Regions from separate parts of the Streptomyces sp. NPDC101151 genome, predicted to be linked through region 2. Evidence: riboswitches for the same ligand, from Rfam matches in the RefSeq annotation. Region 2 holds a riboswitch; the other holds the start of a gene.
What was found. A riboswitch is a leader RNA that binds a small molecule or an ion and turns the genes downstream of it on or off. The one in region 2 is predicted to bind guanidine.

Region 1 (15,326 bases), on a different contig from region 2:
ACGACATGAGCGACGAGCCGCAGCCGCAGCCGCAGCAGCAGAGCAGGGGCGGGGCACCGGGAGAACCGCTGCCGGCTGAAGGGCCCGGAGAGCCGGGTGCCCGTACCCGCGACAGCGAGGAGCGGGTCTCCGAGGCACCCGGCAGCGGTGCCGATGCCATGAGCGGTCGTGGGGGCCGGGAGGGTCAGGAACGCGTGCGGGCTGGTCAGGGGAAGGACCGGGAGACTCAGGGCCGGGACGGGCAGAGCCCGGCCGGTCGGAGCGGCCGGGACCAGGACGGTTCGGCCGGCCGGCCGCCGGCCCGGCAGGGGGCTGATCAGGGTCAGGGTCAGGGCCAGGAACAGGGCCAAGGCGCCCAGGACCGGCTGGGTCAGGACCGCGACCGGGCGGGCTCGGCCGATCGCCCGGCTCAGGACACTCCGAGTGCTCAGGGTGCTGACGGACGGACGGGCGCGACGGCCGGGGCGGACACCACGTCCGGCGGCCGGTCGCTGCCCGGTGCGGACCAGGCGGCGCGGGCTCGCCGGGCGGCCGCGGCCGCCCAGGCCGGCCGAGCGGGCCGGACCGGAACCGAGGGCCGGGCCGTCGACGCAGGCCCGACGCCCGAAGGATCCCAGAAGCCTCAGCGGTCCCAGCAGTCTCAGACGCCCTCGGAGCCCCAGCGGCCTGCCGAGTCCCGTCAGCCCGGAAAGTCCCAGGCATCCGAGAGGCCTCAGGACTCCGAGCAGACCCAGGAGTTCCAGAAGCCCCAGACAGCCGACAGGCCCCAGGGGGCCGCAGGGTCTCCCCGCCCCGGGCAGACGCCGGCGACGTCCGACCCGTCCCAGAAGCAGGCCGAGCAGTCCCGGGCGGCGCAGCGCCCCGGAGTGCCCCAGCAGTCCGCGCGGCCCCGGGCGGCCGACACGTCGCACGACTCCGCGCAGCCCACCGCAGCCGACAGCACCCAGGTCCTGAGGCGCGTCAACGCACCCCGGGCACCCCAGGACACCCCCGCGGCCCAGGAGAACCGGACCACCGAGACCGGCACGCCGGCCGCCGCCTCCCCGGCACCCGAGAGCACCCAGGTCCTGAGGCGTGTCACGGCCCCCCGGCAGGGCGAACCGACCCAGGCGAACCGGCCCGGCAAGGCCGCCGCCGCGGCCGGCGCAGCCATGGCCGGCGGCGGCGCACCATCGGCCCAGGCCGCCGCGGCAAGCGGTGCCGCCCGGGCCGCCATGGCAAGCGCCGCCCCCGCGGCAGCCGCCGCCCCCAAGGCACCGGCCCGCCCCGCGGCCGGCACCGCCTCACGCACCACCCCCGACCAGGCCCCCACCCCCCTCGCCGACAGCGGCGGCCCCGGCGGCCCGGGCGGCTCCGGCGGCAGTGGCAAGGCCAACAAGCCCAAGCGGCCCAAGCGGACCGGCTGGCGGCGGATCATCCCCACCTGGCGCATGCTGCTCGGCACCTTCGTCATCGGCGTCCTGCTGATCATCGGGCTCTTCTTCCTCGGCTACTCCCTCGTGAACATCCCGCCCGCCAACGCCCTCGCCACCAAGCAGAGCAACGTCTACCTCTACGCCGACGGCTCCCAGCTCGCCCGCGACGGCCAGATCAACCGCGAGAACGTCACCCTCGCCCAGATCTCCAAGGACGCCCAGCACGCCGTACTCGCCGCCGAGGACCGCGACTTCTACACCGAGTCCGCCATCGACCCCAAAGCCATGCTCCGCGCCGGCTGGAACACCGCCACCGGCAAGGGCAAGCAGTCCGGCTCGACCATCACCCAGCAATACGTGAAGAACTACTACCTGGCCCAGGAACAGACCGTCACCCGCAAGGCCAAGGAGTTCTTCATCTCCATCAAGCTGGACCGCAACAAGTCCAAGGGCGAGATCCTCGAGGGCTACCTCAACACCAGCTACTTCGGCCGCAACGCCTACGGCATCCAGGCCGCCGCCCAGGCCTACTACGGCAAGGACGCCGCCGACCTCGACCCGGCCCGCGCCGCCTACCTCGCCGCCCTCGTCAACGCACCCAGCGAGTACGACGTCGTCGCCCACCCCGAGAACAAGGCCGCCGCCGTCGCCCGCTGGAACTACGTCCTGGACGGCATGGTCAAGAAGGGCTGGCTCACCGACGCCGAGCGCGCCGGCATGAAATTCCCCATGCCGAAGGAACAGACCATCTCCACCGGCCTGTCCGGCCAGCGCGGCTACCTCGTCGAAGCGGTCAAGGACTACCTGACCGAGAACGACATCCTCACCAAGGAACAGCTGGAGGGCGGCGGCTACCGCATCACCACCACCTTCCAGAAGGACAAGCAGAACGCCTTCGTCAAGGCCGTCGACGACCAGCTGATGTCCAAGCTGGACAAGAAGAACCGCAAGGCCGACAACTACGTCCGCGCCGGCGGCGCCTCCGTCGACCCCAAGACCGGCAAGATCGTCGCCCTGTACGGCGGCATCGACTACGTCAAGCAGTACACCAACGGCGCCACCCGCGGTGACTTCCAGGTCGGCTCCACCTTCAAGCCGTTCGTGTTCACCTCCGCCGTCCAGAACGGCTCGACCACGCAGGACGGCCAGACCATCACCCCGAACACGGTCTACGACGGCACCACCAAGCGCCCCGTCCAGGGCTGGAGCGGCGGCGCCTACGCCCCCTCCAACGAGGACGAGAAGTCGTACGGCGACATCACCGTCCGCAAGGCCACCGACCTGTCGGTCAACTCCGTCTACGCACAGATGGCCGTCGACGTCGGCCCCGCCAAGGTCAAGGAGACCGCCGTCGACCTCGGCATCCCCGCAGGCACCCGGGACCTCCAGCCCTACCCGTCCATCGCCCTCGGTACCGCCACCGCCAGCGTCCTGGACATGGCCGAGGCGTACGCCACCCTGGCCAACCACGGCAAGCACGGCACCTACACGATGATCGAGAAGATCACCAAGGACAGCACCGAAGAGGTCAAGCTGCCCGACCGGCAGACCAAGCAGGCCGTCAGCCGCGAGGCCGCCGACACCACCACCGCCGTCCTGCAGAGCGTGGTCGACAACGGCACCGCCACCGGCGCCCAGGCCGCGGGCCGCCCCGCGGCCGGCAAGACCGGCACCGCCGAAGAGGACACCGCCGCCTGGTTCGCCGGCTACACCCCCGACCTCGCCACCGTGGTCTCCGTCATGGGCCAGGACCCGGTCACGGCCAAGCACATGCCGCTGTACAACGCCCTCGGCCAGCCCCGCATGAACGGCGGCGGCCCGCCCACCGACATCTGGGCGCAGTACACGCGCAAGGCCCTCAAGGGCGAGACGGCCACCGACTTCGACCTCGAACTCCAAGAGGGCGCCGACGTGATCCAGACCCCCAGCACCGAGCCCTCCACCCCGCCCGGCACCGACGCCGGCCAGGACAACGGCGGCACGACCGACGGCGGCCAGGACAACGGGGGCACCACCACCACCGACGGCGGCCAGGACAACGGCGGCACGACCGACGGCGGCCAGGACAACGGCGGCACCACCACCGACGGCGGCACCACCACGGACGGCGGAACGCCCACCACCGACGGCGGCACCACCACGGGCGGCGACACCACCGGCGGAACACCCGGCGGCGGCACGACAACCGGCGGCGGCACCCCCGGCGGAACCACCTCAGGAGGGACCGACACCGGCGGCGGAACAGACGTCGGCACCACCGACGGCGGCGTCACCGCAGGCCAACCCTAGGAACACCGGAAACCGTCAGTGACCGCCGGTCGCCTTCAGCCCCACCACGGCGACCAGCAGCAAACAGACGAAGAAGATCCGGGCGGCGGTGACCGGCTCACCCAGCACCACCATGCCGAGCACCGCCGCCCCGGCCGCACCGATCCCCACCCACACGCCATAGGCGGTACCGATGGGCAGCGACCTGGCGGCGTACGACAACAGCACCATGCTCGCCACGATCCCCGCACCGGTGAACAGACTCGGCACCAGCCGAGTGAACCCGTCGGTGTACTTCATCCCGATCGACCAGCCCACCTCGAGCAGACCGGCCACGACAAGCAGCACCCAGGCCACGACAACACACCTCCGAGACGAACGACGACTCTCTTCCGGTGCGTCGTCTTTGCCTGCATCCCGGTACGGCGCGTCTCGTCGGGCTCCTTCGAACATAGCAAAAAACCAAAAAAAGGGGCCGGTGACCGCAGTCACCAGCCCCTTCACGCCACTGAATCACAGATAGAGGCCGGTGGAATCCTCTGTCCCCTCGAACCGGTCCGCGGCCACCGCATGCAGATCCCGCTCCCGCATGAGCACATACGCCACACCCCGCACCTCGACCTCGGCCCGGTCCTCCGGATCGAACAGGACACGGTCGCCCGTCTCCACGGTCCGTACGTTCTGCCCCACCGCGACGACCTCGGCCCAGGCCAGCCGCCGTCCGACCGCCGCGGTCGCGGGAATCAGGATGCCGCCCCCCGACCGCCGCTCGCCCTCACCGGTCTCCGTCCGCACGAGAACCCGATCGTGCAGCATCCGGATGGGCAGCTTGTCGTGATGAGGGTTGCTGTGCTCGTTTCTGTTGGCGCTCACGCCTCGAACCTACCTGCCCCAGACCGGCCCGTACGACCCCGGGCAACCGCTCGCCACACCCCGAGTCAGCCCCGACGCCGCCGCGAGCCCACCGCGACCAGCCCCACAACCCCCACCACAACAAGGGCGACCGGCACGACCCGCTCCAGCCTCGGCGCGCCCTCCTTGTCCACAAACTGCCCCCGCACCTCACTCACCACCCGATTGACCTGGACATAAGCCCGCCCAACCGTGTGATCGATATTGGCGACGACCTTGGCCTTGGCATCCCCGACGATCGTTTTCGGATGCACCCGCACCCCGATCTCGTCGAGCGTCTCGGCCAGCACGTCACGACGGCGCTTGATGTCCGCCTCGATCTGCGCCGGGGTTCTGGTGTCCGACGTGTCCGCCACCGTACGGCCTCCGAAGTCTCCTGATGCTGTCCCGGACAGTCTGTCAGCTCCAGCCCCCACCGCGCCGCAACGCCCCCCGTTACGCTGGACCGATGAGCGAGCGACTCCAGCCCGGCGACGTGGCCCCCGCCTTCACCCTCCCCGACGCCGACGGCAACGAGGTGTCCTTGTCGGACCACAAGGGCCGCAGGACCATCGTCTACTTCTACCCCGCGGCCCTCACCCCAGGCTGCACCAAGCAGGCCTGCGACTTCACCGACAACCTCTCCCTCCTCGCCGGCGCAGGCTACGACGTCATCGGCATCTCCCCGGACAAGCCCGAGAAGCTGGCGAAGTTCCGCGAACAGGAGTCCTTGAAGATCACCCTGCTCGCCGACCCCGACAAGAAGGTCCTCGACGCCTACGGCGCCTTCGGCGAGAAGAAGAACTACGGCAAGACGTACATGGGCGTCATCCGCTCCACGGTCATCGTGGACGAGGAGGGCAAGGTCGAACGGGCCCTGTACAACGTCCGCGCGACCGGTCACGTAGCCAAGATCATCAAGGACCTCGGGATCTGAGAAACCCCCTCTCCGCCACTGGCGGCCCGCACCGGACGACCTGGTGCGGGCCGTTTCGCATTCCGGGCGTGACCGTCCGATAAACGGTTCGTTACTCCGTACGGGCTGCGAACACGCGGCCGGAGACGAAGGGGGCTCGATGGGGGCCAGTGCGTACACCAGGGACCGGCTGGAGGAGGCGGCTCGCGGGGCGCGGACGCTGTCGGAGGCGTTGGAGAGGCTGGGGGTGGATCCGAGGAGTGCGACCCGGCGGTATGTGCTCGGGCGGATGAAGAAGCTGGGGGTGGATGTGTCGCACTTCGAGAGGGAGGGGGTGAAGTGGACGAGGGAGGTTCTTGAACAGGCGGTGGCTGGCTCCACGAACATGTGTGAGGTACTGCGTCGGCTCGGGTTGGAGGTCGTCGGCGGGCATCACACGCACATCAGCCGCCGGATCAAGGCATGCGGGATCGATACGTCGCACTTCCAGGTGCCGACGCGGCGCGGGAAGCCCTGGCGCCCCCGAACGCCAGACGGCCTGCTCGTCCAGCAGCCGAGCGGACACGCCCGACGCATCCCGAGTGACAGGCTCAGGTGGGCGATGACGGCCATGGGGGTCCCTGAGCGCTGCGCCCTCTGCGGCACGGAGGCGGTCTGGCGAGGCAGGCCGCTCCCGCTGGAGGTCGATCACGTCGACGGTAACTGGCGGGACAGCCGCACTGAGAACCTGCGCCTGCTGTGCCCCAACTGCCACTCGGTGACGGACAATTACCGAGGACGCGGCAAAGGGCGCCCCAAGGACGGGGCGGCATGAGTGGCCGCCTGCAGTACACGCGCGAGCGACTGGCCGAAGCCGCCGCTCAGTGTTCGAACATCGACGAGGTCATCGCCTTCTTCGGTACCAAGCCTTATGGCAACCTTCGGCGCCATCTCTTCCGGCGCTTCGACCACTTCGGGATCGACGTCTCCCACCTGTCGCGGGAGAAGCGAGCGGGTGCGGCACCTGCCAAACCAGCCGCCGATGTGCTGCGCCGTGCAGTGGAGGGAGCGACTTCCATCGCGGAGGCCCTGCGTGCCCTTGGAATGGAGCCCTACAACAACAGGCTGCGCACCCTGCTTCAGCCACTGGGTGACGGAGGATGATCTCGACACGTCCCACTTCTTGGGGCAGGCGCATCGGCGAGGCCGTCCCGGCTTCGTGCCCGTCAGGCGCGCTGCGGACATCCTGATCCGGCATGACGGCAGCCGCCGGACGCGGACCCACCTGCTCCGCCGTGCGCTGCGCGAGGTCGGCGTGCTGGAGGCGTGCGCCGAGTGCGGTATCGGCCCTGAGTGGCTCGGCAGGTCCATGACGCTGGAGGTCGATCACGTCAACAGGGACTGGAGCGACGACCGGCGCGAGAATCTCCGGCTGTTGTGCCCCAACTGTCACGCGACCACCAGTACGTGGTGCAGGGGTGGGAGGCGCCCGCATCCCCGGTAGCATGGGCGGGCACGCGGCCGTTGCTGAATGGTATAAGCAGAGGTTTTAGGTGCCTCGGGGCATTTGCCCATGTGGGTTCGACTCCCATCGGCCGCACGCCCAGAGGGGCCGTCGCTACGACGGCCCCTCCCCTGTGTCAGCCCAACAACTCCCGCACAACCGGCACCAACCCCCGGAACGCCTTCCCCCGATGGCTGATCGCGTTCTTCTCCTCCGGGCTCAGCTCCGCGCACGTCCGCGTCTCGTCCTCCGGCTGCAGGATCGGGTCGTAGCCGAAGCCGTTCGCGCCCGACGGAGCGTGCCGCAGGACACCCCGCAGCTGTCCCTCGACCACCCGCTCCGTGCCGTCCGGCAGGGCGAGCGCCGCCGCGCAGGCGAAGTGGGCGCCGCGGTGTTCCTCGGCGATGTCGGAGAGCTGGGCGAGGAGGAGGTCGAGGTTGGCTGTGTCGTCGCCGTGGCGGCCGGCCCAGCGGGCGGAGAAGATGCCGGGGGCGCCGCCCAGGACGTCGACGCAGAGGCCGGAGTCGTCGGCGACGGCGGGCAGGCCGGTGGCCCGGGCGAGGGCGTGGGCCTTGAGGAGTGCGTTCTCGGCGAAGGTGACGCCGGTTTCCTTGACGTCGGGGATGTCGGGGTAGGCGTCGGCGCCGATCAGTTCGTGGGGCAGTTCTGCTTCGGCGAGGATGGCCCTCAGTTCGGTGATCTTTCCGGCGTTGCGGGTGGCGAGGATCAGGCGGGTCATGGGGGTCAGTATTCCTGGCGGGTCCGGCCCAGGGTGTCCCGGTCCTCACGTCTTGCCGGCTGCGGTTGCGGTGAGCGGGCGGGCGATGTCTTCCAGGGAGCGGCGTTCGGCGTTGACCGCGAGGAAGGCGGCGACGAGGCCTGCGGCGCACATGAGGGCTGCGCCGATCTGGAAGGCGAGGACGGTGTCGCCGACGTTGCCGGTGCTGGTGAGGTCGGCGAAGAGGAGAGGGCCGCTGATGCCGCCGGCGGCGGTGCCGAGGGCGTAGAAGAAGGCGATGGCCATGGCGCGGGTTTCCATGGGGAAGATCTCGGAGACCGTGAGGTAGGCGCTGGAGGCGCCTGCCGAGGCGAAGAAGAGGACCACGCACCAGCAGGCGGTCAGGGTGGTGGCGTCGAGGGAGCCTCGGCCGAAGAGCCAGGCCGTGCCGAAGAGCAGCAGTCCTGACAGGAGGTAGGTGGTGGAGATCATGATTCTGCGGCCGATGGTGTCGAAGAGTTTGCCGAGGAGCAGGGGGCCGCAGAAGTTGCCGATGGCGATGACGGCGAAGTAGTAGCCGGTGTGGTCGGCGGGGATGTTGAAGAAGGTGGTGAGGATGGCGCCGAAGCCGAAGGTGATGGCGTTGTAGAGGAATGCCTGGCCGATGAAGAGGGAGAAGCCGAGGGCGGCGCGTTTGCGGTACTGGCCGAAGACGGTTCGGGCGATCTCCCTGAACGTGATGCTTTTGCGCTGGTGGATCTTCAGTTCGCCCTGTGGCTCGGTGAGTGGCTTGCCGGTCTCCGTCTCGATCTGTCGTTCGATGTCGGCGACGATGTCTTCGGCTTCCCGTTCGCGGCCGTGGATGAGCAGCCAGCGTGGGCTTTCGGGGACGTGTCGTCGTACGAGGAGGATGACGAGGGCGAGGACGGCGCCGAGGGCGAAGGTGAGGCGCCAGCCGATGTTCGCGGGCAGTAGGTCGGTGTTGAGGGCGACGATGGAGAGCAGGGAGCCGCCGACGGCGCCGAGCCAGAAGCTGCCGTTGATGATGAGGTCGACGCGGCCGCGGTATTCGGCGGGGATGAGTTCGTCGATGGCGGAGTTGATGGCGGCGTATTCGCCTCCGATGCCGAAGCCGGTGAGGAAGCGGAAGAGGAAGAACCACCAGGCGGTGAAGGAGATCGCGGTGAGTGCGGTTGCCGCGAGATAGACCACCAGGGTGATCATGAAGAGCTTTTTGCGGCCGTATCGGTCGGTGAGGCGGCCCCAGAACAGGGCGCCCGAGCAGGCGCCTGCCACGTACAGCGCGGCGGCGGTGCCGGTGATCTGGCCGGAGGTGACGGGCAGGCCGCTGCCGGGTTCGGCGAGGCGGCCGGCGATGTTGCCGACCACGGTGACTTCGAGGCCGTCGAGGATCCAGACGGTGCCCAGTCCGATCACGACCGTCCAGTGCCAGCGGGACCAGGGCAGGCGGTCGAGTCGGGCGGGGATGTCGGTGGTGATGGTGCGGCCGGTGGCGGCCTGGGCTGTGGGCATGGGCTCTCCTCTTCGTCGAGGATGGGTGACGAGTGCCCGTGTCCGGCGGAATCAGCCCGTGTGTCCCCCCGCCCGGCGGAGTCAGGCGCCGAGCGTCTGTGTGGCGATGTAGATCAGCAGGCCGGCGAGTGAGCCGACGACTGTGCCGTTGATTCGGATGAACTGCAGGTCGCGGCCGATGTGGGCTTCGATCTTGCGGGTGGTGTGTTCGGCGTCCCAGCCGGCGACGGTGTCGGTGATCAGGGAGGTGATTTCCTTGCGGTAGGTGGTCACGATGTGTACGGCGATGCCTTCGACCCAGTTGTCGACCTTTTCCTGCACCTTGGGTTCGTCGGCCATGCGGGCGCCGAGGGAGAGCAGGGCGGCTCGTACGCGCAGTCTGAGTTGGCTGCGTTCGTCGTCGGCTGCTGCGACGAGCATGGCGCGGACGGAGGTCCAGGCGGATGCGATCAGGTCCTGTACTTCTGCGCGGCCGAGTACTTCGCCTTTGAGCCGTTCGACGCGGGTGCGGGTGTCGGTGTCGGACTGGAGGTCGGAGGCGAAGTCGGTGAGGAAGCGGTCGAGGGCGCCGCGTGCGGGGTGGGAGGGCATGTCGCGCATTTCGGTGGCGAAGCGGAGGAGTTCTTTGTAGACGCGTTCGCCGACTTTTTTGTCGACGAATCGGGGGGTCCAGCCGGGTGCGCCGCCTTCGACGGCGACCATCACGTCGTCGCGGTGGAGTACGAGCCAGTCGTGTGCGCGGGTGACGACCAGGTCGACGACTCGTTTGTGCCCGCCGTCGGCGACGATCTTCTCGAGCATTTTGCCGATGCCGGGTGCGATTTCCTGTGCGCCCGCGCGGCGGGTGATGGCCTCGGTGACGACGGCTTGTACGTCGGAGTCGCGCAGGACGGTGAGGGCGCCTCTGAGTGCGGTGGCGAGTTCTGCGGTGACGCGGTCGGCGTGGTCGGGTTCGGCGAGCCAGGTGCCGAGGCGGCTGCCGATGCCGACGGCGCGCAGTCGTTGTCGTACGACGTCCTGGGAGAGGAAGTTCTCGCCGACGAATTCGCCGAGTGAGATGCCGAGCTGGTCTTTTTTGGTCGGGATGATGGCGGTGTGGGGGATGGGCAGGCCGAGGGGGTGCCGGAAGAGGGCGGTGACGGCGAACCAGTCGGCGAGTGCGCCGACCATGCCGGCTTCGGCGGCGGCGGCCACGTATCCGGTCCAGGGGCCCACGCCGGCGTTCGAGCCCCATGTGGCCAGGACGTAGACGACGGCCACGAAGAGCAGCATTCCGGTTGCTGTGAGCTTCATGCGCCGTACCCCGCGCTGACGCTCTTCGTCGGCCGGGGTGAAGGCGGTCATGGTGCGGTACGAGGTCGTCCGGTTCGGTGTTTCCGTCTCCGTGTGTTCCATCAGCTCCATCAGCTCCACCCGTTCGGTGATCCCGCACACAATTGTCCCTTCCTGACCGACTCCCGGAACGGAACAGGAGTTCCCGGCGTCTGTCTGAGCGGGGGTTTGGGCAGGGTCCTGTCAGGTCTCCCGACCTCATGACGCATCATGGGGTCATCTGATCGGAGCCTTGGGCTCCCATCTCCCGAGGAGAACAACAGAAGCATGACCAAGTGTCATGGTTATGCGGTCCTGAGTGCGCTTGTCGCACTGGTCGTCGTCCTGTCCGCCGTCATCTACATCACCGTGGCCGCCGACGACGGCACTTCCCGCGGCACCTTTGCCGACAGCCGTCCGCATCACGACTCCTCGGTCGCTCCCGCCTCGACCGGCACCTGGGTGGGTGCCTGGTCCACGTCGCCGGTGGGTGGTGAGCCGGGTACGGAGACCGGGGGTCTGGCCGGGCGTTCGGTGCGCAACGTGGTGCATGCGAGCACCGGGGGGACGAGTGCCCGTATCACGCTGTCGAATCTCTACGGGCAGTCTCCGCTGACCATCACGCATGCCTCTCTTGCTCTTTCGGCGGGGGACGGCACCGCGGCGGCCGACGCAGAAACGATGCGGCGCCTCACCTTCAACGGCCGCACCGGTGTCGTCGTCCCGGCCGGCGGCCAGGTGGTGAGCGACGCCGTACGTGTCACCGTCCCGCACGACACGGACGTCCTGGTCACCACCTACTCGCCCACGCCGTCCGGGCCGGTCACCTACCATCCGCACGCGCGGCAGGTGTCGTACGTCGCCCAGGGGGACCGCACGGAGGACGCGACCGGTACGCCGTACAGCGAACAGACCCCGTACTGGCGCTATCTGACGGCCCTTGACGTCCTGAGCAACGAGGCCGCCGGCACGGTCGTGGTCTTCGGTGACTCCATCACCGACGGCATAACGTCCACCGTCGGCGCCAACCGGCGCTGGACGGACATCCTCTCCGGCCGGCTGCGCACGGCCGTCGAGAGCGGGGACGCCCTGCCGCGCTACGGCATCGTGAACGAGGGCATCAGCGGCAATCAGGTCCTCGCCGACGGCCTGGGCCGTCCGGCGGAGAACCAGAGCGGCCTCGGCCGTTTCGGCCGGGACGTGCTCTCCCGTACCAACGTCAAGGTCGTCGTCATCGACCTCGGCGTCAACGACATCCTGCGCAACCCGGATCTCGCCGACCCGAACCGGATCGCCGACGGCCTGCGCACTCTGGTCCGCCAGGCCCACGCCCGCGGTCTGAAGGTCGTCGGCGCCACCCTCATGCCCTTCAGAGGCCACCGTGGCTTCACCCCGGCCCGGGAGGCGGTGCGCCGGCAGGTCAACGCCGAGATCCGGAGCGGCCGGGTGTACGACGCGGTCGTCGACTTCGACCAGGCCCTCAGGGACCCCTACGATCCTCGCCGCCTGCGCCCCATGTACGACTCCGGTGACCATCTGCACCCCAGTGACCTGGGCTTCCGCAAGATGGGTGAGGTCTTCGACCTGACCGCGCTGAAGGGGGCGGGGCAGGCGCAGCTGTAGTCACGTGCATGTCCCGGAGACGCACGGAATCAGTCGTCGGCGGCAGAGGGTCAGGCTCCGGTCGTCGACCCCGGGCGCACGATCATCAGGATCGTCACGGCCGCCCACAGCAGGTTGAACACTCCGGTGAACATGGCCAGCCGTGCGGTCTTCTCACGGGTGCCGGCGCCCTCCACGAGCGCGGTCTGGGCCGGCAGCACCAGCGTGGCCAGCACGAGGGCGGCCAGCGCCGTCAGCGCGATCGACACGATCAGCCAGGCGCTGCCCAGCACGCGCATGCTGCTCGCGGTGGCGAACCCGAAGACCGGGACGACGACGCCGACGACGGCGTAGACCCGGCAGATCCGGTGCAGCAGTTGCAGCGTCTCCGTGGCCCGGGTGTCGTCGGGGGCGGCCAGGGCCCGGCGGGCGGCGGGCGGGAACATGCTGGCGGCGACGGTGACGGGACCGATGGCGACGATCGCGGCGAGGACGTGGACGGCGAGGAGGAACTTGGTCACGGTGGGACGCTAGGCGGGTGGCGGATCTTGGAGAAGTGGCGGGATTGCCAGAGGGCGACGGATTCTCGCCAGCCTGTTTCTCACACGTACTGACGGGGGCAGGGCAGCAGGGCCTGGTTGGCGCCAATCCGTCGAATGGCTAGGTTCTTGCCATGCATACTGTCGCCGTTCTGGCGCTGGACCAGGTGATCCCGTTCGACCTGTCCGTCCCGATCGACACCTTCGGCTGGGCTCGGCTGCCCGATGGCCGGCCCGCCTACCGGGTGCGGGTCTGCTCCCCGGCCGGTGAAGTGAGCGCGGGCGCCGGCGCCTTCGCGGTCCGGGCGGCGCACGGCCTGGAGGCGCTGGCGGAGGCCGACACGATCATGCTGCCGGGCGTCGCCGACCCGACCGTGCCGCTGCCGCCGGGCGTGGCGGAGGCGGTGTGCGCGGCGGCGGCGAACGGCACCCGCATCGCGTCGATCTGCGTGGGCGCGTTCGTCTTCGCGGCGACCGGCCTGCTGGACGGACGGCGGGCGACGACGCACTGGTGCGCGGCCGCGGACCTCGCGGCGAGCTACCCGGGGATCACCGTCGACCCGAACGTCCTCTACGTCGACAACGGCCAGTTCCTCACCTCGGCGGGCGCGGCCGCGGCCATGGACATGTGCCTGCACATGATCCGCAGGGACTACGGCTCGGCGGTCGCCGCGCACACGGCCCGGATGTCCGTGATGCCGCTGGAACGGGAGGGCGGGCAGGCCCAGTTCATCGTCCACGACCTGCCGCCGGCGCCCGCCGGTGCCACCCTGGAGCCCCTCCTGGCCTGGCTGGAGGACAACTGCGACCGCGACCTCACCCTGGACGAGATCGCGGCACAGGCCCGTACGAGCAGCCGTACCCTCAACCGGCGCTTCCGCGAACAGACCGGCACGACACCGCTGCAGTGGCTGCACCGGGCGCGGGTGCGGCGGGCGCAGCACCTGCTGGAGACGACGCCGTACCCGGTGGAACGGATCGCCGTACAGGCGGGCTTCGGGTCGCCGACGGCCTTCAGGGAGCGGTTCCGCCGGGTGGTGGGGACGAGTCCGCAGGCGTACCGGAGGTCGTTCCGGGCGGCGGAGGAGGGGGCCGTGCGGGAGAACGGTTCCGTGAGGGCGTAGGGGGGCGGATCAGCCCCGGCGGTCGGCGACGGCCCAGGAGGTCAGGGCCACGGCGCCGGCGACGCCGAACACGGACGGCCAGGCGCCGACCTTCTTGGCCAGCGGGTGGGACGCGGCGAACGCGGCGACGTACGCGGCGGTCAGCGCACCGGCGGCCTTCCCGCCCGCCTGCCGGCGCCACTGCTGCGCGGCGGCGGCTCCCGCGACGGCCAGGACGGCCCCGCCGAGCTGCCGCTTCTTGGTCCAGCGGGCGACGCCGTAACCGCCGACGAGTCCGGTCGCGGCGACCACCGCACTGGGAACCCTGGCCATGAGTGCCTCCTCGTAAGCCTTTTCTGCTGCCTTGGTCTGTTTCTTCTGCCTGCGCCGAGGCTAACGCGCGGCCGCTTCGGCACCCTGACCTTGAGTCGAGGCTTGTCAAGTTTCCGGATCGGAGCGGACGCCTTGCCGCCCACTGGCCCCGTGCGAAGATCGCGGGGTGAACGACACGCACCGAGTGAGCCGAGTGAGCCGGGTGAACGGCATACGCTTCCGCCTCGCCGACGATGCCGACCTCACCGCACTCGTTCACCTGCGGGACGACGCCGCCCGCTGGATGCTGGCGCAGGGCATCACCGGCCAGTGGCAGCCGGGCGAGCTGGACGAGAGCCACTTCCACCGGGTCGTACGGAGCGGAGAGGTCTGGCTCGCGGAGGCCGAGGGCCACCTGGCCGGGGCCTGGGAACTGTGGTGGGAGGACGAGGCGGCCTGGGGACCGCAGCCGCCGGTGGCCGGTTACGTCCACCGCCTGATGGTGAACCGCGGCAGCACCCCGCCCGGAACGGGCCTACAGCTCCTGCGAGCCGCTGAGCGCCGCGTGGCCGCAGCGGGGCGGGCGTTGGTACGCCTGGACTGCCTGGCCGGCAACGCGCGCCTGAACACGTACTACCTGAACGCCGGTTACCGGATCGCCGGCCACAAGGCGGGCAAGCCACAGCCGGGCGGCGCGCCCAAGTCGTTCACGCTTCTGGAAAAGGCCGTGGAGGCGGAAAGCGAAGCGGAACGCCCCCTCCCGCGCCGGTGACGGTACGACGGATGCGGGTCACCGCGTTGCGGAGAAGGAAGGGGCGGTCGGCGCATGCCGTGGAAGACGGCGGTGCCGGGGTGGGGGATCAGATCCCGAACGGAGCGGCGTAGCGCACGGTTCCGCCGGGCAGCGGAAGGCCGGCGTCGAGGCTGAGCGCCATCAGGGCGTCGTCCGGGACGTCGATGGTCAGGCCGATGCCCTGGCCGGAGGCCCGGGTGAAGCCGAACCGCGGGTAGTACGCCGGGTGCCCGAGGACGACCACATGGTGCTCGCCCAGTGACCTTGCCGCGGCCAGGGCCGCGCGGATGGCCGCGGCCCCCGCACCGGTCCGCTGCCGCTCCGGGCGGACGGCGCACGGGGCCAGGCACAGGGCCGGTGTGGCGTCGATGTGGCAGCGGGTCAGCAGAGCGTGGCCCACGGGGTGGCCGGCCTCGTCAGCCGCGACGAGGGACAGGCCCTC
Region 2 (15,326 bases):
TGCGGCGGGACGATCGAGGTGCTGATCACACCGGTGGCCGGGCAGGCGCCTGCCCGCGCGGCCCTGTCGCCCGCCCTCTCGGCCGTGGTCCGCGGCGAACCGGCGGCCCTCGCCCGGGTCGCCCGCGGCCCGGCCGAACTCCTCGGCCGGGCTCTGCTGGTGCGCGCCGACGGCACGTACGACGGCTCACTCGGCGGCTTGGCGGAGCTGGACCGGACGGCAGCGGCCGAGGTCCGCGCGCTGCTGGAGGCCGGGCGCACCGGGACGGTGGACATCGCCGCGGACGGCTCGCGCTGTCCCGACGGCCTCACCCTGCTCGTCGAGTCGAACGTGCCACCGCCGCGCCTGATCGTCTTCGGTGCGGTGGACTTCGCCTCGGCGTTGGCGCGTGCCGGCAAGTTCCTCGGCTACCACGTGACCGTCTGCGACGCCCGTCCCGTCTTCGCGACACGGGCCCGCTTCCCCGACGCGGACGAGGTCGTCGTCGACTGGCCGCACCGCTACCTGCGGCGCACCGGAACCGACGCCCGTACGGTCCTGTGCGTGCTCACCCACGACGCGAAGTTCGACATACCCCTGCTGAAGGCGGCCCTTCGGATGCCGGTGTCGTTCGTCGGTGCGATGGGCTCGCGCCGCACCCACGAGGAACGCAACCGGCGTCTGCGCGACGAAGGCGTGAGTGAACGGGAGCTGGCCCGGCTGCGGTCCCCGATCGGCCTCGACCTCGGCGCCCGCACGCCGGAGGAGACCGCCCTGTCTATCGTGGCGGAGATCGTCGCCGCCCGGCGGGGCGGGACAGGCATCCCCCTGACCGGCTCGAAGACGCCGATCCACCGCGACAGGGGCGACGAGGGCGGGGCGACGGCGGCCGCGTGAGGGACCGGGGCGCCCCGACGGTCGGACGGGTACGGGCGCCCTCGGTCCCCCTCGCGGCTACGGAAGGCTCAGCTGTGTGGACAGAGGACGAAATCGGAGTGGGCGCGCCAGGACGGGTCGTCGCCGAGTTCGGTGAGCGCCTCACGGATCCGGCGCAGGTGGGCGAGGGTGAGCTGGAGCGGCGGCTCGTCGGGCTGGTAGGTGGTGCGCACCGGGTAGTCCACGCCCGCCACGGTGCTCATCTCGATGTGGCAGCCGAGCACATGGGTGACCGACCGGCGCTCGGCGAACTCGATCAGGCGGTCGACGCTGCGGGTGAAGGCGGGGACGTCCTGGATGTAGAGCCGGCCGGGATACACACTGTCGCCGGTGAGCAGCAGGCCGGTGGCCGGGTCGTAGAAGGTGACGGCCGCCTCGTGGTGACCCGGGGTGGCCAGGCACTCCAGGGCCCGGCCGCCGAGGTCGACGCGGGCGACGGCGTCCGCGTCCGTGTCGAACCCGAAGTACTCCCAGGCGGTGGCGCGGTCGGCGGCCACCACCGTGGTGTCGGGACGGTCCGCGAACTGGCCGTCGCCGGCGATGTGGTCACCGTGCCCATGGGTGTGCAGCACGACCAGTCGGTATCCGTCCCGGGGGTGTCGGGCGAGCCAGGACGCGAGGAGCCCGTCGACCACCTGGCGCAGCGGGAAGAACTCGGCGGACTCGGTGGCGCCGGTGTCGATCAGCACCGCCCGCTCGTTGCCGCACAGCAGGAACAGGAACGGCGCCTCGTAGTGGACGGACATGTTCTGCCGCAGGATGAATGTGTGCTCGTCGTAGGCGTGGACCTGGATGTCCGGGTCGGTGTTGTGCTTGGCCGACGGCGAGCCGTGGATCCAGCTCACGTCCAGAGGGCGCGCCACGGGCGCGTCGCCGGTGAAGTCGATCATGTGCGTGCCGGTGTCCACGATGCCTCCGCTGGTGCGTCGTCTTGGCGGGCCGGGTACGGCGCACATCTCGTCCGGGGCAGGCACGTCGGAGCCTCCGCCGGGACGCTACCACGGTGTCCGGCAGGTGGGACCGGGGCGATCCCGGGGCCGCTGACATGCCGTTCGACGCCGACCACCACGAGGTCCTGGCCGGCCGTCAGCACGGTGAGCTGGTTCCGCCCGCCCCGGCCGGCGGCGAAGGAGCCGCAGCCGGTTCGTCGGCGACCAGACAGACGGTGAGAGCTGCGGTGTCGTCCTCCAGGCGGTCGTGGCTGTAGGCCAGCAGGTCCTTGTGGAGCTGCTCCAGCAGCTCCCGGGGTGGCAGGGGACCCCAGGAACGGAGGCGCTGGAGCAGGGGGTAGAAGCAGCCGGCGGGGTCGCGGGTCTCCGTGATGCCGTCCGTGTAGAGCAGGAGCTGGTCGCCGGGCAGGAACTCGTAGACGTCGACCTGATACGCGTCTCCGACGAGCATGCCGAGGTTCAACGGCGGAGCCGACCGCCCTCTGTCCAGTTCGCGTACCTCGCCGGGACGGATCAGGAGCGGGGGCGGATGGCCGCAGTTGACGACGCGGACGAGCCGGCCGTCGGCGGGGATCTCGGCGAAGACGGCAGTCACGAACCGCTCGCCCAGTTCGCTTCCACCGAGCAGCGTCGCCCTGCGGTCCATGCTCGTCTCCACACGGTCCGCCAGCGCCGGAAGATCGGGTTCGTCATGGGCCGCCTCGCGGAACGCACCGAGCATGTGGGCCGCGGTCTCGACCGCGAGCAGGCCCTTGCCGCGGACGTCGCCGATGAGCAGCCGGACCCCGTACGGGGTGGGGACGGCTTCGTAGAGGTCGCCGCCGATGCGTGCCTCCGCGAAGGCCGAGAGGTAGAGACTTTCCAGGAGAAGGTTGCCGATCCGGTGCGGGACCGGTCTGAGGAGGACGCGCTGCGCGATCTCGGCCACGAAGCGTACGTCGGCGAGCGTGCGCTCACGGCGGGTCCGATGGGCGGCGAGGATCGTGCCGAGGGCGCCCACCAGGGCGGTGCAGATGTAGGAGGCCACGTAGTGGCGGTCCCACAGATAGCCGACCGACCGGCCCGCACAGCACGGGGTGCCGGCCAGCACCCCTTCGAGGACCACGGCGAACGCGGTGGCGCCCGCGACCACGACGGGCCCGTGGGCGAACGCGGTCACCAGAGGTACGGCGATCAGCGCGAAGCTCACCGGCCATTCCACGGGGGTGAGGGGTTCGAGCGCCAGAAGGGCCACGATGTACAGGACCGGAAGCCAGCGCACCCACGCCGGGGGCGCGGGCAGCCGGGTCCGTACGGCCATGGCGGCCTCCGGCTCCCGACCGGTGCGTCCGTGCCTCACCCGTCGCTCCTGCACGCGCAGGCCGTCGCGGCTGCCGGAGCGGCCCGGGGGGCGTGGCGTGCGCGCGGACGACATGCCTGACGGTTCGGCTTACGCGGCCTTCGCACACCCGACTCCTGTTACACGACCCCGACAAGGGGTCCAGCCTCCTGTGCGGGGCCGCGGCACACCGGTGATTGCGCCGCTTGGCGGCATGTTTCGGCCGTCCCGCTCGGCTGGACATGCACCGTCGGGGCCGGACGCCGGAGCGCGGGCACGGCACGGGGGTACAATATTCATCGACCGATGAATTACTGCTCCTGTGAAGGGCAGACAGTGATGGAACAGACCACGTGCTGTGTAGTCGGAGGCGGCCCCGCGGGCATGGTGCTCGCCCTGCTGCTGGCCCGGGCCGGCGTGGCGGTGACGGTCCTGGAGAAGCACGCCGATTTCCTGCGCGACTTCCGCGGCGACACCGTCCACCCCTCCACCTTGGCGCTGCTGGACGACCTGGGTCTGGCCGAGCGTTTCGCCCGGCTGCCCCAGCGCCGGGTGAACACCGTCCAGCTGCCTCTCGGGTCAGGCCGCTCGACGGTCACCGTCGCAGACCTCACGGTGCTGCGCGGGCCCTACAACTACGTGGCGATGGTGCCCCAGTGGGACCTGCTGGACCTGCTCGCGGACGAGGCCTCGCGCGAGCCGTCCTTCCAGTTGCGGATGAGCACCGAAGCGACCTCCTTCCTGATCGAATCCGGACGGGTGACCGGGGTGCGCTACCGCACCACCGATGGCCGCACCGGCGAGTTGCGCGCCCTCCTCACCGTCGCCTGCGACGGCCGCGGATCACTGGCCCGCTCCCGACCGGAGCTGGGACTGCGCAGCTTCACCTGCCCGATGGACGCCTGGTGGTTCCGCCTTCCGCGCCACGAAGGCGACCCGCGCGGACTCGTCGGCAGCGCAGGCGACCGCTTCCTGACCGCGATGATCGACCGTGGCGACTACTGGCAGTGCGCGGCGCTCATCCCCAAGGGCACCGACACCCAGCGCCGCGCCGCCGGCCTCGACCGCTTCCTGGCCGACTTCACCACCGCCGTCCCCTGGATCGCCGACCGCGCGCACGCGCTGGGCTCCTGGGACGAGGTGAAGCTGCTCGACGTACGCCTGGACCGCCTGCGCCGCTGGCACCGTCCGGGCCTGCTCTGCATCGGCGACGCCGCGCACGCCATGTCCCCGATCTTCGGTATCGGGATCAACCTCGCGGTCCAGGACGCCGTGGCCGCGGCCCGCCACCTGACCGCGCCACTGCGCCGCGGGACCGTACGCCCGCACGACGTATGCGCTGTGCAACGGCGCCGCCGCCCCACCACGGTCGTCACACAGGCACTCCAGCAGGCCGCCCACGCCCGTGTCATCGCTCCCGTCCTGCAGGGGCGCCCACCTCTCGGCAGCGCAGAGCGAGCCCAGGGCATGGCACGCCTGCTCACCGGGTCACGTTGGATGCGCCGGCTGCCCGCGTACTTCATCGGGTACGGCGCACTTCGAGAACGCCCACCGGCGGCGGCCGTGCGGTAGCCGCTGCCGTACACACGATGCGCGCGCGGACACTCACCGGCGGAGTGGGCCCGTGCGGAGCCCCAGCTGCCCTCGTCGTCCAGCAGGATCCTCCCGACAGCACCTGGTCCGGAGGGCGCTCAGCGGCCGGCTGAGCGAGCAGCGGGGCTCGGCTCGTGCGCGCTCTCCAGGACCCGGTCGACGAGAATCATGGCCACGTCGTCCATGAGGGCGTCATGGGTGTGGCAGATCAACCGCCGGTGGAGCTCCTCCAGGAACTGCTGCGGAGTGACTGCGTCCAGAGCCTCCATCGCCGCGGGCAGGGGGAAGAAGTCGCCGGACTCGTTGCGAGCCTCGACCACACCGTCCGTGTAGATCAGCAGTCGGTCACCCGGCTCGAAGGCATAGCTCTCCGTAGCGGCCGGAGGGCCGGCTGTCAGATCCTCCAGGCCAAGGGGTGGCATGGGCGCACGGGGGCCGAGAGCGCGGGCTCTGCCCTGATGCAGGACCAGCGGAGCCGGATGGCCGCGGTTGACCAGCTGGACCACGGACCCGTTCGTTATCTGGGCGACCAGCACGGTGACGAAACACTCCATTTTGTATTCTTCGTCGTGGTCGGCGGTGGCGCGTTCCCTCTGCACGGCGGCTGCGCAGCGACTGACGACTTCGGTCAGGTCGCGCTCGTAGTGAACGGTTTCCCTGAATGCACCCAGTACCGCCGCGGCTGCGCGCACGGCGGGCAGGCCCTTGCCCCTGACATCGCCCACGATCATCCGAACCCCGTAGGGGGTCTGGACGGCCTCATACAAGTCACCGCCGATCTGGGCCTCTGACTCCGCTGCCAGGTAGATGCTGGCGGCACGGAGCGGACCCAAGCGGGGGCTCACGGGCCGTAGCAGGACATCCTGAGCCGCTGCGGACACGCGGCGGATCCGATTGAGTTCGTTTTCCCTGCGCTTCCGCATGACATTGCTGATCACGACGCAGGCGACCGAGACCACGACGAGGCCCAGGAGGTTGCTGTACACCTGACCTTCTCCCCAGGCCTGATGGATGGTGGCGGACGTACTGCTGACGGCCAGGGCACCGACCGCTGCCGACAGCGTGCCCAGGGGGCCCATGGTCAATGCGGCAAGCGCCGGCATCGCCGTCAGGAGCGGCCCGGTGTACAAGAAGTGCATCGGCGAGAGTTCGATGCCCAGTCCGACGAGCAGGACTGCGAATGGCACGCATTGCCCCAGCCTTAGGAGAATGTGGCCATGATCGCCCGCTCCTGACTCGGCGGAGGTGCGGAGGAGCCACCGCATGAGAACAGCGTGCCTCTCCGCGCCCCGATGTTCCACCCGCGCCCACGTCGACAACGCAGTGATGACAACGCGCAGGTTGCAGTCGCGGTGCCGACGGATTGCGGTGATCCTGTCAGGAGAGCGTGGCCGGCCTCGCACGGGCAGTGTGCGTCGGTGGCCGCGCTGTACCAGGAAGGCCGCGCCCATGACAGCGATGCCGAACAGAACACAGCGCGGGCACGGGGAGCCCGGCAGCAGCGAAATGATGAACCCTGCGTCCTTGTTCGCCGGGTCCATGATGATGCTGAGCGGGCCGCTCAGCATTCTGATGGGCGCATCCGGCATCGCAGAGGACACCTTGTTCGCCGCGTCCCGGTACGCCTACCGGTTCGACCTGACCGCATGGGGCTGGATCCACCTTGTGGTCGGTGTGGCGCTCGTCGTTGCCGGCCTCGGAGTTCTGACGGACAAGAGCTGGGGCCGTGGGGCCGGCGCAGCGGTGGCAGGGATCAGCCTGATCACCCAGTTCATGTTCGTTCCGTACTATCCGGCGTGGTCCATCCTCGTGATGACACTCGACCTCTTGATCATCTTTGCGCTGACGAGGATCCATATCGGAGCCGACCGCGGTCGGTGAACCCCCTCCGTGCCGATGTGCCGACCGCAGCGGCGAGCATGCAGGCAGCGCCTGTCTGCAGCACGCCTGCGACCTCGTCGTCGAAGAAGGTGAGGGCGGATGCTCCGTATCCCAGCGCGGATGCGGCCAGTTGAAGGCGACCGATGACAACACCCGCCTCAGCCTGCGCGCCACGGTAGCCGCGGTCGCCGAGAGCCGGCAGCAACGTGGCCAGATCGGAGCAGGAGAACACGGTGAACGCGGAGTCACCGGCCACTGCCTGATCGAGGCAGAGATGCGTGGCGACGGAGCGCACCTCCGGGAGGGGCAGGAGACGTCGAGCGGTGAGCGCAGGGTACCGGTGGAGGTAGTGGCCGGGCTCCATTCCGTCGACGGTGTGCACGGAAAGGTGATGTGTCAGCAGGGTGTGACCTTCAGGGATCGCATCCATGGGAACCGGGCGGGTGGCGCACGCCATTGCCCAGTTCAGCACTTCTTCGGGGATCGGCTCCGGGGTCATGGTGCGGGTCGTGGCGTGTCCGAGAATGAGCGCATCGACCGGCTCGGCACCGAGTGCTCGGGGCGCCGGTGGAGTGATGGCCGCCGCGGGCCCATGGCCGCAAGGCTCTCGTCTCCAGGTCTGGACCTCGTCCTCGCCGCGCAGTACGCCCGCAAGCTGAGCCACCGTGATCACAGGAAACTCCACCGGCCCGGCCGGCAGTTCCTCGGCCGCGACTGCCACCGGGGCCATGTGGTCCACGAGCGGCCGGGGCCTGCTCGGGCTCTGTCCCAGGGCCACCACGACCAGCGGAAACTCAATTCGGCCGTCGATACCGAGCAGATGGCACAGCATGGCGTCCTGGAAGCCGAACAGGAGCCGAGCGTCAATGCCGTAGGCGTCCGCGACAGCCAGCAGATTGGCGATCACGGTGCCCGCGTCCCAGTAGAGGTGCCGCCAGCCTCGCTCGGCGTACTTCCAGGCCGTACGCCAGGGAATTCCTGTGAGGACGACGAATGCCTCGGCAGCCGGCCGATCCGCCGACGACGCCGTTGCGTTCTCGACGAAGGCCCGGTGATCACCGTCACGCAGGCGTTCCAGCCCATGTACCTGCGCCGCGAAGTGATAGACCCCGTTGTCGAGGCCGCTCAGGCTGCCGGGGACCACGTAGGCCTCCACGGGGTGCAGATTGCCGGCCGACGAAGCCGGTCTCCTGGGCCGACGGCTCCCCGGGGAGACCCTGATGACACCGAGTGAGAGGTGCAACAGGCGGGCCAGGTCTTCGACTTCCAGCTTCGTGCCGCGAGGCCGTGTGCGCCCGCTGAGGACGTCCGTGGCTGCGGCTGCGCCGGCTGGCAGATCACTGGGCAACTCGACGACAGGAGTCAGGGGAAAGCGCTTGAAGACGTCCGGCTCGGTGTGTGGGTCCTGTTTCGTGTATCCGGCAGGTCGCGGTGGCCGCCGGACGAAAGGCCCCGTGCTGTTGCTGGACCAGCTGTGACAGTCGCGGGGATGAACGCCAGCTGAGGCAACGCCTGACAGGCCAGGACCAGGGAGAGCCGACCCGCAGTGGCTCCAGGCAGGGCGAGCACCGAGAACGCCAGCGCCACCCGGGCAAAGCCGTTGCCCAGCACGGAAATGACCCGCGCGGAGATGAGGAGGACGAACTGCCGGTTGCGCCAGAGCGGCGACCCGTCCGAAGTCACTGTCATGGGCAGGCACCCTACGGATCCTGGGGGAAAGCGCGCTCTGAATCAGCCACTCCAACTCCCCGGCCCTGCCGGATGCCTGCGCCGCCGTGCCCTCGACGGGCCGGTCCGGACCGGCCGGCGGGGCGGTGCTCAGACCGCTCCGCTGAGCAGGGGAAGGTAGCCCAGGGACTGCCCGGGTGCCGTCGGGTGGTACGACTCGACGAGATCCAGTGGGTCGACGCTGCGCAGCCACGGGCTGGACGAGCAGATCTCGTGCCCGGCGAAGGCACTGCGGGCGTCGGCGAACGTGAACCCGTGGTGGATGGCCCCCCTGGCGATCACACTGTTGAGATGATCGACGGCGGCGTTGAGCGCGGACCTCTCCGTGTCCCGGAGGCCGATCGAACAGGTGCCGTGGAGCTGGTAGAAGTGGGGATAGCCGAGCACCACGACCCGGGCGGCGGGTGCCCTGCTCGTGATGGCCGAGTAGAGACGGTCGAGCCTGCCCGGGAGACTTCCGTCCACGAACGAGTCCGCCGCGGCTATGGCGGACAGGCATGCGGTCTGCCCAGGCAGGACGCAGAGCGCCATGACCTTGGCGAAGCTCGAGTCGCTGCCACCGACGGTAATGCTGACCAGGCCGGTTCGGCGGCTGAGCGGGCCGAGCTGGTCGGCCATGACATCGGTGGTCCGGGCGCCGTTGCAGGCGGTGAAGCTGAACGACGACGGCGCGTGGGCCGCGGCCCACAGGACGGGATATGCCCGGCTGCTGCGCCGGCAGTCCGCGTCGGACGTGAAGTAGCTGCCGGCTCCGACACCGGACGAGTAGGAGTCACCGAGGGCCACGTAGCCCGTGGCTGCTGTGCTGGGCGCCGCTTCCACTGTCGCGGGACCAGCGAGGGTGCAAGCGGCGGCGAGGAGGAGGGAGGACGCACAGGGCGCTATTCGGGACTGTCGCATAACTCTCCTCTATCGCGGCTCGGGCGGCCCCGCCCGACAGGGCCGTCCGCCCTGCTCGGCCGCCTTGACAAAGGTCCTCGGCCGTGCGGCGGGCGAAGGGCCTCCGTGCCGGCGGCCGCGTCGGCCGGACTCGGGCGCGTGTCGGTGTGCCGCCCCCGTATCCGAGTTCACCCGGTGAGCCGTCACCCGTCCGGACCAGTGTCCGTGCACCTGGCGGACGAAGCCGACAAGTGAAGTCACTGCTCCGAACGTGTTGCTCAGCCTCCGGCAATGGCATGGTCTGAGTGTGGAACTACGTCACCTCGCCGGGTTCGTCGCGGTCGCCGAGGAACTTCACTTCGGCCGTGCCGCGGAGCGGCTGCGCATGGCGCAATCACCATTGAGTCAACAGATCCGTGCCCTGGAGCGCGAACTCGGAGTCCGGCTCTTCGAGCGGTCGACGCGCTCGGTCCGGCTGACCGATGCCGGCCGGGCTCTGCTGGGGCCGGCGAAGGGACTCCTGGCGGACGCGTCGGTGGTGCGCCGGACGGTCAGGGCCGCCGAGCTGGGCGCGGTGGGCCGGGTGGCGATCGGGTTCGCCGGCGCCAGCAGCTACAGCTGTCTTCCCGTGCTCAGCCGCGCCGTGACCACTCAACTGCCCGGCATCGAACTCGTACTGCAGGGGCAGACCTACGCGGGGGAGGCGTTGGGTCAGATAGCCGGTGACACACTCGACATGGGATTCGTCTCGTTGCCCGTCCGCCGGGGCATCACCGCGCGCGTGGTCCGCGTGGAGCCGCTGCTGGTGGCACTGCCGGACAGCCATCCTCTGGCGGGCCGCACCGAAATAGCGCTGACGGAACTGGCGCGGGAGCCGTTCGTGACCTTCCCCGCCTCGCGGGGCTCGGCCGTGCGGGAGGCCACGGTGCAGGCCTGCCACGAAGCCGGATTCGCGCCTCGCATCGTGCAGGAGGCACCGGACGCCTACACCCTGCTGGCCCTGGTGGGCGCGGGGGTGGGCGTGGGCATCGTGGTCGAGTCGGCCGACACCATCCGCCTGGACCACGTGTGCTTCCGACGCCTCGCGGGCGCGGATGTTCCCGTGCTGCCCATCGCGCTGGCCTGGCGCACCGGCAATCGGTCGGCCGCGCTCCAAGCGGTCCTGTGTGTCGCCGAGCAGGTTCTGCCGACGCCGCCCACGTACATCGAATAGAGCCGCCGTACTCAACTGCGGGTTGAGTCGATTGAGACGCGGAGTGTCTCAACGTGACCCGTATTTTGGTCTTGGACGCCGGGTGAACACAGCGTGCACAGTGAGGGGCATCTCACGCAGACATGGGACTCGCCGTCAGGTCTGCGCCAGCGAACTGCTGCACGAGAGGAAGTGACGTCATGCCCCGTGACGCATCAGCAGACATCATCCCCGACTCGACAGACCGCGGCCGCCAGGCCCGCCGTGCCGGTGTCAGCGCATTCATCGGCACCACCATCGAATGGTTCGACTTCTACATCTACGGCGCCGCCGCCGCGCTCGTCCTGGGCAAGGTCTTCTTCACCGGTACCTCCACGGCGATCGGCACCCTGGCCGCGTTCGCCACCTTCTGGGTCGGCTTCCTCGCCCGCCCTGTGGGTGGACTGGTCTTCGGCCACATCGGCGACCGCTACGGCCGCAAGCAGGCGCTCGTCATCACTCTCATGATGATGGGCGGAGCCACGGTCTGCGTGGGGCTGCTTCCCGGGTACGACCAGTGGGGCGCGGCCGCTCCGGTCCTGCTGGTGGTGCTGCGTATGGTGCAGGGCGTGGCGGTGGGCGGGGAGTGGGGCGGTGCCGTCCTGATCGCCACCGAATACGCCCCGCCCCGGCGCAAGCTGCTGTACGGCGCGTTCGCCCAGCAGGGCTCGCCGGTGGGCAACCTGCTGGCCACCCTGGCCTTCTTGGGGATCGCTCGGCTGCCCGACGCGGCGTTCGAGTCATGGGGCTGGCGCGTCCCCTTTCTCGCGTCCTCCGTGCTGGTGATCGTCGGCCTGTTCATCCGGCTGCGGCTGGAGGAGACACCGGAGATGAGGGTCGCGCTCGAGCGCAGGCAGACGACGAGGCTGCCGGTCAGACAGGTCCTCACGAGATTCCCGCTCCTGACGGTGCTGGGGACCCTGGCGGGCGCGGCCGGCGTGGCCATCACCTACATCAAGACGACCTTCGCCCTGTCCTGGGCCACCTCGAGCCTGCACTTCAGCCGGACGTCGTTCCTCAGCGTCATCTCACTCGCCCTCGTGGTGCAGGTGATCGCGCAGCCCTTCGGTGCCGTCCTGGCCAGCAGGTGGCCCCTGCGCAAGGCAGTGCTGTGGATGCTGCTCCCGGAGTTCCTGCTGCTGCCGCTGATGTTCGTCCTGATCCGGACCGGCAACTTCTGGCTGGCCGTACTCGGTATGGGCCTCGCGACGCTCCCGCACTCCCTCTACTACGCGGCACTGGCCGGAATCCTGGCCCGTGTGTACCCGGTGGAGGTCCGCTACACCGGCATGTCGCTCGCCTACCAGATGTGTTCGACCCTGTTCGCCGGTACCGCCCCACTCGTGGCCCAGGCGCTGGTCTCCGCCGGCGGATCCATCCGGCCCGTCGTGGCCCTCGGGCTGGGCTACACCGTGATCTCCCTGGCCGGAGTGCTGCCCCTGATCAGGCGCACCGAGCCTGCCGATGTCGCGCTCCTGTCCCCGCGCACCACCGCGCCCGCCATCTCGGGAGAGACCTCGTGAACTTCGCCCACCAGGATCCGGCCCTCGGACCGCTGCTGGACCGACTTCTCGACCCGGACGACCGGGCGCGCGCGGAGCCGCTGCTGGCCCGGCTGGGCGCCCTCGCCGCGGACGAGATCGACCGGCTCGCCGCACAGGCCGATGCCCACCCACCACGGCTGCGGCCGTACACACCCGACGGCGAACGGATCGACGCCATCGACTACCACCCCGCGCACGACCGTCTGGCGAAGATCGCCTACGAGGACTTCGGCCTGGCCGCCATGTCCCACCGGCCCGGCGTCCACGGCTGGGCCACGCCCGTTCCGCACGTGGTCAAATACGCCCTGTCGTACCTCTTCGTCCAGGCGGAGTTCGGCCTGGCATGCCCGCTGTCCATGACCGATTCAGCCGCCCGGATCCTGCGTCTCTTCGACCCCGAACGCCATGCGGCGGCACTGGCGGCGCTCACCTCCACGGACCCGCGCACCCGTGCCACCGGTGCCATGTTCATCACCGAACGGCAGGGCGGCACGGATGTCGGTCTCACCGGGACCCGGGCCACCGAGCACGACACCCACTGGACCCTCCGGGGCCGTAAGTGGTTCGCCTCCAACCCGGACGCCGACGTGGTCCTCGCCCTGGCCCGGGTGCCCGGCCAGGGCGAGGGCACCCGGGGGCTGGGCATGTTCCTGGTGCCCCGGCTGCTGCCCGACGGTTCGCGCAACGCCCTACGCATCGACCGGCTCAAGGACAAGCTCGGATCCCGGTCGATCCCCAGCGGCGAGGTCACCTTCGAGGACGCCTACGCACAGCCCGTGGGCCGGCTCGGCGAAGGATTCAGGCAGATGGCCGAGATGCTCAACGTCTCGCGCCTGTCCAACGCCATGCGGGCCGCGGCCCTGATGCGGCGGGCCGTGCGCGAGGCCGTCGAGCACACCCGCTCCCGCCACGTCCTCGGCCTGCCCCTCTTCGACCAGCCCCTGATGCGCATGACCCTGCTGCCCCTACTGCTGGACACCGAGGCAGCACTGGGATTCGTCCTGGAAGCGGCGAGCAGGCTGGACGCCGCCGACCGCGGGGACGGCTCCTGCCGTGAGCTGGTGCGCGTCCTCACCCCGCTGGCCAAGTTCACGCTGTGCAAGCGGGCACGTTTCATCACCGGAGAGACCATGGAGATCCGCGGTGGCAACGGCTACATCGAGGACTGGGTCGATCCCCGGCTGCTGCGCGACGCCCACCTGGGCTCCATCTGGGAGGGCTCGTCGAACGTCATCGCACTGGACGTTCTACGGTGCATGCGCCGCGAATCGTCGCACCACGCACTTGCCGACGCCTACGGTTCGCGGCTGTCCGCGCGGTGGCAGGCGCTGCGTGCCAAGGGTGACTGGATCCTCGATCTGCCCGAGGCCGAACAGCAGATGCTGGCCGGCGGCTATGCGAACCAACTCAGCCACGCCGTCATGGCCACCCTGCTCCTGCAACAGGCGGAGTACGAGGCGGATCTGACCGGCAACGGCCGCAAGATGCTGGTGGCCCACACCTACCGCGGCCTGCTGGAGGATCCCGGCACCCTCCCCCTGCCCGCCCTGGAACACCTGGCCGACCTCGCCGACGGCGGGTACATCCCCCTGTCGGTGGCCAAGGAGGCGGCGGATGTCTGAGCCACTGGCCGGAATACGCGTCGTCGACCTGTCCAAGATCCTCGCCGGTCCCTACGCGACCATGACGCTGGCCGATCTCGGCGCGGACGTCATCAAGGTGGAGCACCCCGACGGAGGAGACCCGACGCGCAGCTGGGGCCCGCCCTTCAACGGCCCGGACGCCACCTACTATCTGGCGGCCAACCGCAGCAAGCGATCCGTCACCCTGGACCTGAAGACCCCGGCGGGCCAGGAGGCGGCACACCGACTGCTGGACACGGCCGACGTCATGGTCGAGAACTTCCGCCCCGGCAGCTCGCTGGCCCGCGCCTTCGCCTACGACCGGCTGCGCGAGCGCCATCCACGGCTGGTCGTGCTGCACATCTCCGCCTTCGGAGAGCACGGCCCGCTGCGCGACGAACCGGGATACGACATGGTGGCCCAGGCCGCCGCCGGCCTGATGTCGCTGACCGGCGAGCCCGACGGGGCTCCGGTGCGGGCCGGCTCGGCCATCGGCGACCTCGCAGCCTCCCTGTTCGGCACGATCGGGGTCGTCGCGGCGCTGCTGGAACGGGCCTCGACGGGCCGGGGCCGGTACGTGACCACCTCGCTGTACGAATCCCTGCTGGCCCTCCACATCAACTGGGCCACCGGCTATTTCGCCACCGGCGAGCGGCCCCGGCGGCTGGGCTCGGGCCATCCCAGCCTGACGCCTTACCAGGCCTGCCGGGCCGCCGACGGCTACTTCGTCATCGCCGTCGGCAACGACGCACAGTTCCGCCATCTGGCCAAGGCACTCGAACGCCCCGAGTGGGCCGACGATCCGCGGTACTGCACCAACCGCGCGCGCGTGGAGCACCGCGGGCCGCTCGAGACCGAGCTGCACTCCGTACTGGCCGGGGGCACCGTGGAGCACTGGTGCACGCTGCTGAAGGGAGTGGGGGTCCCGGTCACCCCGATCCGGAGCCTCGACGAGGTGCTGACCAGCGAACAGACGGACGCCCTCGGCATCGTACGCACCGTGGACCACCCCCAGACAGGGCCGCTGCAGCAGATCGCCTGCCCGGTCAGTTTCGACGGCGTCCGGCCGCCGGTACGGTCCGCGCCTCCCACCCTGGGCCAGCACAGCCGTCATGTCCTGACCGAACTGGGCTACGACCAGGCGGACATCCGCCGACTGCTGGGAGAGCCGCCCGCTGGGGCCTGACCCGGCCCGCCCCACCGGGCGGCAGGTATGCGGACGTGCCCCGGGACGGGGAGTTGTCCCGGGGCACTTCCCCGCGCGGCGGCTACTCGGCCGCGAAGCCGGCCGCGCGGTAGCCGATCATCATCGCGGCCAGGTTCGTGTGGGCCCGCGGAATGGTCGGCATGACAGAGGCATCGGCCACCATCAGCCGGTCCACCCCCTTGACCCGGAGACGCTCGTCGACGACACCGGCGTCGTCGTGCCCCATCCGGCAGGTGCCCACCGGGTGGTGGTACGACAGCGCCTGGGCCCGGCATGCCTCCTGCAGGTCCTCGCTCCGCCACCAGGGCGCGTCGGGCAGTTCGAGCCGCCCCTGAGCGGCCAGGTCGTCGACGATGTCCGCTGCGGTGGTGACGATGTCGGCCGCCCGTGCCCGATCCAGGGGCGCCGACAGGTGATTGAGGTGGACTCGCGCTCGTCCCCGGCCCAGCGTGAGATGA

Region 1: another riboswitch for guanidine. It lies ahead of ACIRU3_RS03770 (DMT family transporter); the one in region 2 lies ahead of ACIRU3_RS25055 (MBL fold metallo-hydrolase).

What each region holds. Positions count from the first base shown of each region.
Region 1 is NZ_JBIWPP010000002.1:149,932-165,257, forward strand. Features, by position in the region: gene ACIRU3_RS03760 (hypothetical protein) at 1-350, opposite strand, end outside; gene ACIRU3_RS03765 (transglycosylase domain-containing protein) at 1,215-3,704, shown strand; gene ACIRU3_RS03770 (DMT family transporter) at 3,720-4,040, opposite strand; guanidine-III (ykkC-III) riboswitch at 4,078-4,148, opposite strand; gene ACIRU3_RS03775 (GroES family chaperonin) at 4,197-4,556, opposite strand; gene ACIRU3_RS03780 (DUF3618 domain-containing protein) at 4,622-4,951, opposite strand; gene bcp (thioredoxin-dependent thiol peroxidase) at 5,044-5,511, shown strand; gene ACIRU3_RS03790 (HNH endonuclease) at 5,651-6,304, shown strand; partial or broken gene ACIRU3_RS03795 (HNH endonuclease) at 6,301-6,973, shown strand; tRNA gene ACIRU3_RS03800 (tRNA-Leu) at 6,987-7,069, shown strand; gene rdgB (RdgB/HAM1 family non-canonical purine NTP pyrophosphatase) at 7,110-7,712, opposite strand; gene ACIRU3_RS03810 (MFS transporter) at 7,758-9,224, opposite strand; gene ACIRU3_RS03815 (DUF445 domain-containing protein) at 9,306-10,658, opposite strand; gene ACIRU3_RS03820 (SGNH/GDSL hydrolase family protein) at 10,824-12,158, shown strand; gene ACIRU3_RS03825 (hypothetical protein) at 12,209-12,658, opposite strand; gene ACIRU3_RS03830 (GlxA family transcriptional regulator) at 12,811-13,800, shown strand; gene ACIRU3_RS03835 (hypothetical protein) at 13,810-14,112, opposite strand; gene ACIRU3_RS03840 (GNAT family N-acetyltransferase) at 14,279-14,863, shown strand; gene ACIRU3_RS03845 (GNAT family N-acetyltransferase) at 14,952-15,326, opposite strand, start outside.
Region 2 is NZ_JBIWPP010000014.1:76,811-92,136, forward strand. Features, by position in the region: gene ACIRU3_RS25050 (XdhC family protein) at 1-876, shown strand, start outside; gene ACIRU3_RS25055 (MBL fold metallo-hydrolase) at 945-1,823, opposite strand; guanidine-III (ykkC-III) riboswitch at 1,836-1,903, opposite strand; gene ACIRU3_RS25060 (PP2C family protein-serine/threonine phosphatase) at 2,002-3,126, opposite strand; gene ACIRU3_RS25065 (FAD-dependent oxidoreductase) at 3,523-4,755, shown strand; gene ACIRU3_RS25070 (PP2C family protein-serine/threonine phosphatase) at 4,875-6,041, opposite strand; gene ACIRU3_RS25075 (hypothetical protein) at 6,226-6,657, shown strand; gene ACIRU3_RS25080 (SagB family peptide dehydrogenase) at 6,608-8,578, opposite strand; gene ACIRU3_RS25085 (SGNH/GDSL hydrolase family protein) at 8,476-9,285, opposite strand; gene ACIRU3_RS25090 (LysR substrate-binding domain-containing protein) at 9,572-10,477, shown strand; gene ACIRU3_RS25095 (MFS transporter) at 10,657-12,018, shown strand; gene ACIRU3_RS25100 (acyl-CoA dehydrogenase family protein) at 12,015-13,661, shown strand; gene ACIRU3_RS25105 (CaiB/BaiF CoA transferase family protein) at 13,654-14,847, shown strand; gene ACIRU3_RS25110 (GMC family oxidoreductase) at 14,930-15,326, opposite strand, start outside.